DNA from 2 places in the Pseudoalteromonas sp. MelDa3 genome. Region 1 is predicted to be linked to the other one. Evidence: predicted binding sites of a transcription regulator. Region 1 holds the regulator's gene; the other holds the start of a gene.

Region 1 (5,132 bases):
CACTTGGAATAAAATCTGCCCTTGGGTACTTCCTAGGGCTTATTTACTCTTTGGTGAGAGTGCGCTAGTTCTTAAAAACCAATATGACTACTTTGATTTATTCTTACTTTTAATTCGGATAAATCGTTTTAGTCGTATGTTTTGCATAAGTAGTAATATTCCACTTAGGCAAAAAAGTACGCTGGTTGCTGCAAAACTAATAAGCAGCGGATTATTAAAATCCTCTCGCTCATCGTAATCCATAATATGTAACATCCAAAAAAAGTCGAAAATTCGCCATAGTGTGCTGCGAACGGTGATAACTTTACCGTTATTTTCTGACAAATACAGTGTTGTGTTAAATGTGTCGTCAAATTGTACCTGCCAAACATTGGTTTTATATCCAACTTCTCGCATACCTTGCTTTAGCAGTACAGCGCTTGTCACTTGAGCATCAATAAGTAAGTGTGCTTTAGCATTTGCGGTAATTTGTATTTTAGTTGGCGGCTCAAAAGGCCGGCCTGTTATACCGTTAAAGCTTTGCTGTTCATCTTTATTTATTACTGTAATTATAGGTGTGGTTAAAAAGTTCTCAAAAATTATTTATGTTGGATTAACCACCTGAGATGCAATATCGTTAAGGGAGGCAACATAATCAGCCTGCGTAAATGGGTTATTAAGAGTACGTGTTGCAAGATGCTCCCCATGAACTTTATCAAGAGGAATAGCGCTCATGACTAAACCGCCTAATAGCCAAGCTAAAATTTGTAATGTGAGCAAATAACCGAGCCATTTATGTAACTTGCGAGCATACTTAAATATTTTTTTATTCATGTTTTAGTCTTATTATTTTTAGAGGCTAGTTTATTACATTAATGGGATTAGTTACTGCGACATTTTGTCGCAGTTTAAACTATAGCTTACTGTAATCATTTAAAAATAAAAAAGATTACACTTAAATTGCTAACATGACTTATTTGTTTAATTGAGCTGAGTGTTTGATATCCAGCTAGCTTTAAACGCTAAAAAATACTTAAAAGCTGCGAAATATCTATATAAAGTGGTTAATAGAGCATAGTTGATTTGGTATAACGGTAAAACTGCGTTAAAGTTTGCAATGAAATTATTAGAGGATAAATACGAAACGATGTCGGAAATTCAATTTTTAAATGTAGATCTTGAGCTTGAATCAAAGCAAGATATTAGTTTGCTAGTGGCAGACTTGAAAAAAGTCGCGACGATTTTACATTATGACAAAGACGAATACCGTCAATTAGCGCGTATTGAAGCAACAGGTGTAGTAAACACGCCTGACAAAGCAATAAACCATATATGTGAGCTTATTGAATCGTGTTCGCGTAACGCGCTAAAGCAATGGTTAAGCTGTTCACGTAGAACGTTTGATATTGGTTTTGAATCAGGCACTTCCCCTAAGTGCTTTAATCAAGCCTTAGATGCAGATACATTACTACGTATATCTGCGATTGGTGCGGGTATGGAAATTACAATTTACCCAATCGAAAAGTAACTACCTTCGCTCTACGACTGCTGCGGTCATTTTTGATACGCAGCACAGCTCATTGCGGCTATTTGTAATTTTTATTTCCCACACTGAACTACGTTTGCCAATATGAAACGCTCTTGCCGTTGCTGTTAAAGTGCCGTTGCGAGATGCTTTTAAATGACTTGCGCTAATTTCCTGCCCCACGCAGTAAAATTTTGTAAAATCGACAACAAAGTTAGCTGCATAGCTGGCAACTGTTTCGGCAAGTACAACGTTAGCACCGCCGTGAACCATTCCCATTGGGTTATGATGCTCAGGAATTGCCGGCATAGTGGCTACTAAGTAATCATCACCAATTTCAGTGACTTCTATTCCCATGGTTTTCATTAATGTTCCTTGGCCATCAATGCCTTGTTCTAACTGCTTGCACAGCTCTAAAGTGATGGGCTGGTACCAAATACTCATAATGACTCCTTTGCTTTTTTAATCATTTATAAACCTAGCTTTAGTTATATCCCTAAAATGTACACAAGTGAAATTACTTTGGCTATTTTAAGGCTTAATTTAAATTTGCGATTTTTATTTAACTGTATATACTCACAGTTAAATGTACTGTATGGAAAACCAGTTGTATGCGACCATTAACGAACCGCCAAGCTCAAATACTCGAACTAATTAAAGTTTTTATTAAAGACACTGGTATGCCTCCTACACGTGCTGAAATAGCGCAAACATTAGGTTTTAAAAGTGCCAATGCTGCTGAAGAACATTTAAAAGCACTTGCTAAAAAAGGCGCAATTAAAATGAAACCAGGTGCAAGCCGTGGTATTCAATTAATTGAAGAAGAAGAGCCAGAACAATTAGGTTTACCGCTTATAGGGCGTGTTGCTGCTGGTTCACCTATTTTGGCGCAAGAGCACGTTGAAAGTCACTGCAAAATCGATCCATTAATGTTTAAACCGGCTGCAGATTTTTTACTACGCGTTAACGGTATGAGCATGAAAGATATTGGTATTATGGATGGTGATTTACTTGCTGTACATCGTACTCAAACCGCTGAAAACGGGCAAGTTGTTGTTGCCCGCCTAGACGAAGACGTAACTGTAAAACGTCTTGAGAAAGCGGGTCGTAAAGTATTACTTCATGCTGAAAACGACGATTTTGAATCTATTGAAGTAGATCTTGAGAATGAGTCTTTTAATATTGAAGGCTTAGCCGTTGGCGTTATAAGAAACGCTGATTGGATGTGACTTTAAAAATAGCTTTTAAACAAGCAGTTTTATAAATGCGTACTAATTAGTACGCATTTCCTGTTTTAAATTCGCACTAAAAATAGGGCATAAATAGCTCACTGACAATTTAAGCTGTAAACTTTTTTGCACTTATATTTTCCTCCTCCGAATGCGTTAAACCCCTTTGTTTTGCTCATCTTTTGAACTTCCTGTTACCTAGTTGGTTACTGATTTTTTATTAATTACTCAATATCACCTGATTGTTTTTTATACTAAAACTTGCTTGTTGTTCATTTTTTAGCTAATTATTAATGTGCTGAGCTAATAATAACTCACAGCTTTTTAGTTTTGAGAACACACAATATACACAAACACGTTGTTGGCGCAGCAAAACCAATCAATATTAAATGAGATTGACTAAAAAAATAAAAATAACGAATTGGCGTTTAAGCCGTATGCCTCTTCGCTTTGCATTCGCAATAGCATCAAAGGAGCCGTCACATGGGTAAACTGACCTCTACCTTGTGGCTTATATTATGTGTTTTTTCGCACCCAGTTTTGGCAAACAGCCAATACAATATGCGCAAAGGCGTAACCGATATAAGCAATAATGTATATCAGCTGCACATGACCATATTTATAATATGTTGTGTGATTGGGGTGATAGTGTTCGCAATTATGTTTTGGGCACTTATTCATCACCGCAAATCTAAAGGGGCTGTACCTGCCCAATTTCACGAAAGCACTAAAGTAGAAATACTTTGGACTGCAATCCCGTTTGTTATTTTAATTGCTATGGCAGTACCAGCCACTAAAACCCTAATTGCAATGGAAGATGCCAGCAAAGCTGATCTCACTATTAAAATTACAGGCTCGCAATGGAAATGGCATTATGAATATATGGGTGAAGATGTAGAGTTCTACTCTATTTTATCTACCCCGCAAGATGAAATAGCGAATCTTGCAGATAAAAATCCTAACTACTTACTTGAGGTTGATAAACCTCTCGTACTGCCAATAAATCAAAAAGTACGATTTTTAATGACTTCTGACGATGTTATTCACTCTTGGTGGGTACCTGATTTTGCAGTTAAAAAAGATGCGAATCCCGGCTTTATAAACGAAACATGGACGAACATAAACGAAGAAGGTACTTACCGAGGCCAATGTGCTGAGTTGTGTGGTAAAGATCATGGCTTTATGCCCGTTGTGGTGGTCGCTAAATCTGAGGCTGATTTTAAAACGTGGCTTGCAGATGCAAAGCAAGCTAAACAAAAAGCAGCATTAGCAGATGCCGCATTACTTGATAAAACCCTCCCAAAAGAAGAATTAATGACTTTAGGCGAACAAGTATATATGGCCAATTGTGCTGCATGTCATCAGCCTACTGGCATGGGGTTACCGGGTGTATTTCCTGCACTTAAAGGCAGCCCTATAGTGCTTGGCGATATAAAAGATCACATTGATGTAGTTATCCATGGGCGACCCGGTACGGCAATGCAAGCATTTGCCAAACAGTTATCTATAAAGCAATTAGCAGCGGTTATTACTTATAAACGTAATGCGTGGGGTAATGATACGGGTGATGTTATTCAACCGAGTCAAATACAGGCAGCACTTGATGCCAAAGTGGAGGCGAACTAATGAGTAGCATAGTAGAACAACCTAACGCCAATGAAGCTCATCATGCTCATCACCCAGCTAAGGGTTTTAAACGCTGGCTTTACACAACTAATCATAAAGATATAGGTAGTTTATATTTAATTTTTTCGCTGACCATGTTCTTAATTGGTGGTGGAATGGCCATGGTGATCAGAGCTGAATTATTTCAACCAGGTTTACAGTTGGTCGATCCTCACTTTTTTAATCAAATGACCACAGTGCATGGTTTAATTATGGTGTTTGGTGCGGTTATGCCGGCCTTTACAGGCCTTGCTAACTGGATGATACCACTCATGATTGGCGCGCCAGATATGGCATTGCCAAGAATGAATAACTGGAGCTTTTGGATTTTACCGTTTGCGTTTTTAATCCTATTGGCATCGTTATTTATGCCTGGTGGGGGTCCTGCATTTGGCTGGACTTTTTATGCACCACTGTCTACAACATACAGTAATGACAATACTGCATTGTTTGTATTTGCCGTACATATTATGGGGATTAGCTCAATAATGGGCGCAATCAATGTGATTGTAACTATAGTGAACTTACGTGCCCCAGGCATGACATGGATGAAGTTGCCCTTATTTGTATGGACGTGGTTAATTACTGCCTTTTTATTAATAGCGGTAATGCCAGTGCTTGCAGGGGCTGTCACTATGGTACTTACCGATAAGTATTTTGCGACCAGCTTTTTTGATGCCGCAGGCGGTGGCGACCCGGTGATGTTCCAACACATTTTTTGGTTTTTTGGTCAT
Region 2 (5,132 bases), on a different contig from region 1:
AATTTTCTAGTTTGAATAAAAAGGTGATCTTACGTATTATTCTCCCATACCGAACTAGCGCACTGAATGAGATAGTTTCATTAAGCCAAGTTCTTAGTAATAGGATATTTTATCGTATTACATTGTTTTACTCTTTCTGGATAAAACCAAATTCAGTAAAACGTAGTTCCCTGGATTACTTCCTTCAACTTGTTGTTTGCCCGCATTTTTTGCGGGCTTTTTTTTGCCTGCAATTTGGTGCGCTACATACTTTATTTATAAACTAATAATTGCCCTACCTATTTTACAATAAGTAATTCGGTTACTAGTTTGAATGGTACGCAGGATAGCTTCGCGAGTCTTAACGCCCTGTGAATTAACAGTTAACTATAAAGCGTATAAGTATTTTGAAATAACATTTGCAACAGTGTGCTGAGATTTTGGGTAAAATACCAGCCGTATAAATATTTGAAAGAAAGGGATACTAAGTCAATTACCGGCTGCGCAATAAAGCACAGCAAGTAATGTATATGATGAGGCTAGTCTTTTTTAGGAAGTAAACCAAAGTGATGATATGCACTGTCAGACACTATTCGCCCACGCGGAGTACGCTGAATAAACCCTTGCTGAATTAAAAACGGCTCTATTACATCTTCTATTGTTTCACGCTCTTCACCAATAGCTGCAGCTACATTGTCGAGTCCTACTGGGCCGCCCATGAATTTTTCAATTATGGCGAGTAAATATTTGCGATCCATATAATCAAAACCACTTTTATCTACGTCAATCATATCAAGCGCTTGCTTAGCTACTTCGGCGTTTACTGTACCGTCAGATTTTACCTGTGTGTAATCGCGTACACGGCGTAATAAACGGTTTGCAATACGTGGTGTACCACGTGAACGTTGTGCAATTTCGGTTGCGCCGTCGTCACACATTTCTAAACCAAGATAATGTGCAGAGCGCCCTACTATGTGCGACAAATCTTCTACAGAATAAAACTCTAATCGCTGCACAATACCAAAACGGTCACGTAGTGGCGATGTAAGCGATCCTGCTCGGGTGGTTGCACCAATAAGCGTAAATGCAGGTAAGTCTAATTTAATAGAACGCGCAGCTGGGCCTTCACCAATCATTATATCAAGCTGGTAGTCTTCCATTGCTGGATACAGTATTTCTTCAACTTGCGGGCTTAGCCTGTGTATTTCATCAATAAACAGTACATCGCCTTCTTCTAAATTAGTAAGTAACGCAGCTAAATCGCCTGCTTTTTCAAGTACAGGGCCGGATGTTGTTTTAATACTTACGTGTAATTCGTTGGCTACAATATTTGCAAGCGTGGTTTTACCAAGCCCTGGTGGGCCAAATATTAATAAATGATCGAGCGCTTCACCACGGGTTCGGGCAGCTTCAATAAAAATTTCCATTTGCTGCTTAACATGAGGCTGGCCTCTGTAGTCGGCTAAAAGTTTTGGTCTTATTGCACGATCTATAGAGTCTTCATTTGTTTTTTCAGTCGCATCAATTAAGCGATCCGCTTCAATCATGGGTTACTCACAACATTGATTTTAAAGATTCTCTAATAAGAACCTCAGTAGACATATCGGGCTTGCTTATCGATTTTACTGCTTTTTGCGCTTGTGGCAATTTATAACCTAACGCAACCAATGCCGATACGGCATCATCGGCTGCATTATTAGCAATTGTCGCATCGCTCATCGGCTCTATTACCGCGCTGTCACTAAATGGCGTAAATAAATCATTACCCCAATCTTTTAATCTGTCTTTCATTTCGAGTACTAAACGCTCGGCTGTTTTTTTACCTACACCCGGTAATTTAACAAGCGACGTTGAGTCTTCGTTATTTACACAGCTTACAAATTGCTTTGCCGACATGCCCGATAAAATAGCTAAGCCAAGTTTTGGACCAACGCCATTTGCTTTTAATAGCTCTCTAAACAAGGCGCGTTCAACTTTATTATTAAAACCAAATAATAATTGAGCATCTTCACGCACTACAAAGTGGGTGTAAACAATCGCGTTTTCACCAATTTTTGGTAAATCGTAAAAACAGGTCATTGGCATTTGTACTTCGTAACCGACACCACTTACTTCGAGTAATATTTCTGGTGGCTGTTTTTCGACTAAAATACCATTTAAGCGGCCTATCATAGTTATTTCCTTAAACGTCCTCTAACGGTTTTGCTTGCGCTACCCGCTAGTTTAATTAAATTTTGTTCTGAGTGAGCGTGGCAAATCGCAATAGCAAGTGCATCAGCTGCATCGGCCTGTGGCGTACCGGGTAGTTTTAAAATATTTTTTACCATGTGCTGCACTTGTGTTTTATCAGCGCCACCGTTACCTACTACTGCTTGCTTAATTTGCCTAGCTGAATATTCAAATACGGGTAAGTCGGCCATTGCAGCGCCAACAATCGCCGCGCCTCTAGCTTGGCCAAGCTTTAAAGCTGAATCGGGGTTATGCGCCATAAATACTTTTTCAATGGCAAAGGTTTCTGGCGAAAACTGCTCAATAAGCTGTGTAATGCCTTGATAGATCATTTTAAGCCTAACCGGAAAAGGATGATCGGCTAACTTAATACAACCACTGCCTAAGTATGTAAATTTAGAACCTTGGTGGGCAACAACGCCATATCCGGTCAAACGTGAACCAGGATCGATCCCTAAAATGATGGCCAAACAGCGCTCCATTGTTATTATTTTTAAATTACGCTAATAATGCCAGAGCACTGTATAAATTACCAGTACAAAGAAAAACAAAAATGCCCACGTATTAGGTGGGCATTTGCAGGAGCGTGTTAGTTTAAACTTACCCTAGGGCACGCACTAATCCTTGGGTGTTTTGTTTAAGTGTTCGGGCAATCATTAAATAGCCTAAACCAGCCACAAATACACCGCCAGCTACCGGACCAATAATCCATATATGCGGATGTAACTTACCTGCTAAATCAAACATTTGCTGCTGCACAATTAAAAGCGCTATATCACTAAAAAATGCAGCCACTAAGCCAGCTAAACCGCCGAGTAATAAAAACTCGTACAAGGTCGCGTTTTTAATTAATCGGCTTTTAGCGCCAAGCGTTCGCAGTATGACAATTTCTTGCATACGCTCACCTAAACTAGCTTGCACTTGCGATATAAGTACAAGCGCGCCACACAGCACAACAATTGCAAGTACAAAGCCAATGGCGAGTGATACTTGCGAAATAGTTGTTTGTATTTGCTTAACAAAGTTATCAATATCAATCGCTGTAATAGTAGGGTAAGTACGCAATAACTGGCTAAAATCACGCTTTTGATCTGGGTTTATACGTACCGACGAAATATACGTTGCCGGAAAATCTGCAAGTACATCTGGGCTTAAAATAATAAAAAAGTTAGGTTTAAGCGTGGCCCAATTAACTTTGCGCACACTGGTAATTTTAGCGTCGAATGACTGCGAACCAATTAAAAATGTAAGCGTATCGCCCATCTCAACATCTAAACGGTCAAGCATCGACTCCTCTACTGAGGCTTCAGCCATCGCATTTTCACCAAACCACGTGCCTTGTGTTACTTCATTTTGGTCAGGCACATCTTTAAGCCATGTAAGGTTTAGCTCGCGGCCAATACCTGCACGTGCTTCTTCGTCTTTTTTCTCGTTGTCTTGCAGCGATACAGAACGTGCTACCAACTCGCCGTTTACCGCATTTACGCGTCCACGAATAGTGGGATAAAACTCTGATACCTGAATATCTTTTTGTGCTAAATACTCATTAATTGGCTCAAGCTCATTTTGCGTAATATTAACTAAAAACGCATTAGGCGCGTCGCTTGGAAGTTGCGATTGCCAATCAGATATCATGTCGTTTTTAAGTACCACTAAAAACAGCAGTAATTTAATCGCTAATGAAAAACTAATTAACTGTACCGCGTTCACATTTGCACGCTTTTGAATAGATGCAATTGCAAGCGACCAACTGTTACCTGGCTTAAGCCCTAATTTTCGACCGCCACCAAATATTAATTTAGATATCAAAAACAACACACCAATTAGCGCAAGTGTTGATATAAACAAAATAAGCGTTATTTTTATGTTGTTACTGAATAACCACATTAATAAAAACACGGTTAGCGCACTCATTCCTAAATGCACACGACTAACTGCCAATTTGTCACCTAAGTTACGGCGCAGCACTCTAAGCGGTGGAATATCAAATAAATCAAATAACGGTTTAATAGAAAACATAACGGCACAAATTACGCCAGTGCTTATAGCCACCAGCCAAGGTTTAAAGCCACCTAAAGGTAGCTCTGTGCCCATACTTTTTGATAAGTAACTTGTTGCTATTTCTTGCAAGCCATAACCAATTAACAGCCCAATACTTACCGCCATTGCACATACAAGCAATAAATGGAGCATGTATATTTTGCGGATCATTGAGCGGCTACCGCCTAGCGTTTTCATCATCGCTACTGGGTCGTATTGTCGTTCACAATAACGTTTTGCTGAAACGGCTATAGCCACTGCGGCTAAAATAATACCTAATAGGCCGGCAAGTAATAAAAAGCTCTCTGCACGGTTTAAACTATTTGAAATAGGTGATTGACGGTCTTTAACGCCGTACCATTGTTGGTTTTCTTTCATTTGTGGTTTAAGCCACTCGTAAAAGCTATTTATATCGGCCTCACTACCTGCATAAAGTTGGCGATAATAAACACGACTACCTGGCTGCACAACTTCGGTTTTTGCCACATCGTCAATATTAATAAGCACACGACGGCTGCTCGAAAATACATTAAATGGCGCGTCAGGCTCTTCTACAATAACTTTTGAAACATTAAATAATGCAGCGCCAAGCTCTACTTGCGCGCCTATATCAATATTTAAACTGTAAAATACTGATTCACTTAGCCACACATTACCAGGCGTTGGTCCGCTATTAGCAACCTTAGTTTCACCTGTTAAGGTATCTTTAACTTTTAACTGCCCTTTTAACGGGTACGCATTAGATGCCGCTTTTACTGAGCTAAACTGCATTTCATCATCGGCAAACAACATAGTGTCGAAGTACACCATTTGCGCCGTTTTTAAATTTTGGCTCTGTGCTTTAGTAATAAAAGCAGTGTCGAGAACATGATCGCTTGCAAGTA

Evidence for each region. The regulator LexA, encoded in region 1, represses DNA repair genes until DNA is damaged. The targets are predictions, from matches to a motif close to TACTGTATNNNNATACAGTA.
Region 2: a site for LexA is predicted at 2,727-2,746, ahead of ruvC (crossover junction endodeoxyribonuclease RuvC). Genes of this name have one in related genera too.

Annotation. Positions count from the first base shown of each region.
Region 1 covers NZ_PJBR01000089.1:8,977-14,108, reverse strand. The annotation lists gene CXF89_RS15140 (chaperone modulator CbpM) at 1-12, shown strand, start outside; partial or broken gene CXF89_RS15135 (hypothetical protein) at 88-813, opposite strand; gene CXF89_RS15130 (hypothetical protein) at 1,127-1,507, shown strand; gene CXF89_RS15125 (PaaI family thioesterase) at 1,508-1,948, opposite strand; gene lexA (transcriptional repressor LexA) at 2,116-2,733, shown strand; gene coxB (cytochrome c oxidase subunit II) at 3,217-4,359, shown strand; gene ctaD (cytochrome c oxidase subunit I) at 4,359-5,132, shown strand, end outside.
Region 2 covers NZ_PJBR01000029.1:10,512-15,643, forward strand. The annotation lists gene ruvB (Holliday junction branch migration DNA helicase RuvB) at 519-1,526, opposite strand; gene ruvA (Holliday junction branch migration protein RuvA) at 1,534-2,151, opposite strand; gene ruvC (crossover junction endodeoxyribonuclease RuvC) at 2,154-2,678, opposite strand; gene CXF89_RS08100 (ABC transporter permease) at 2,809-5,132, opposite strand, start outside.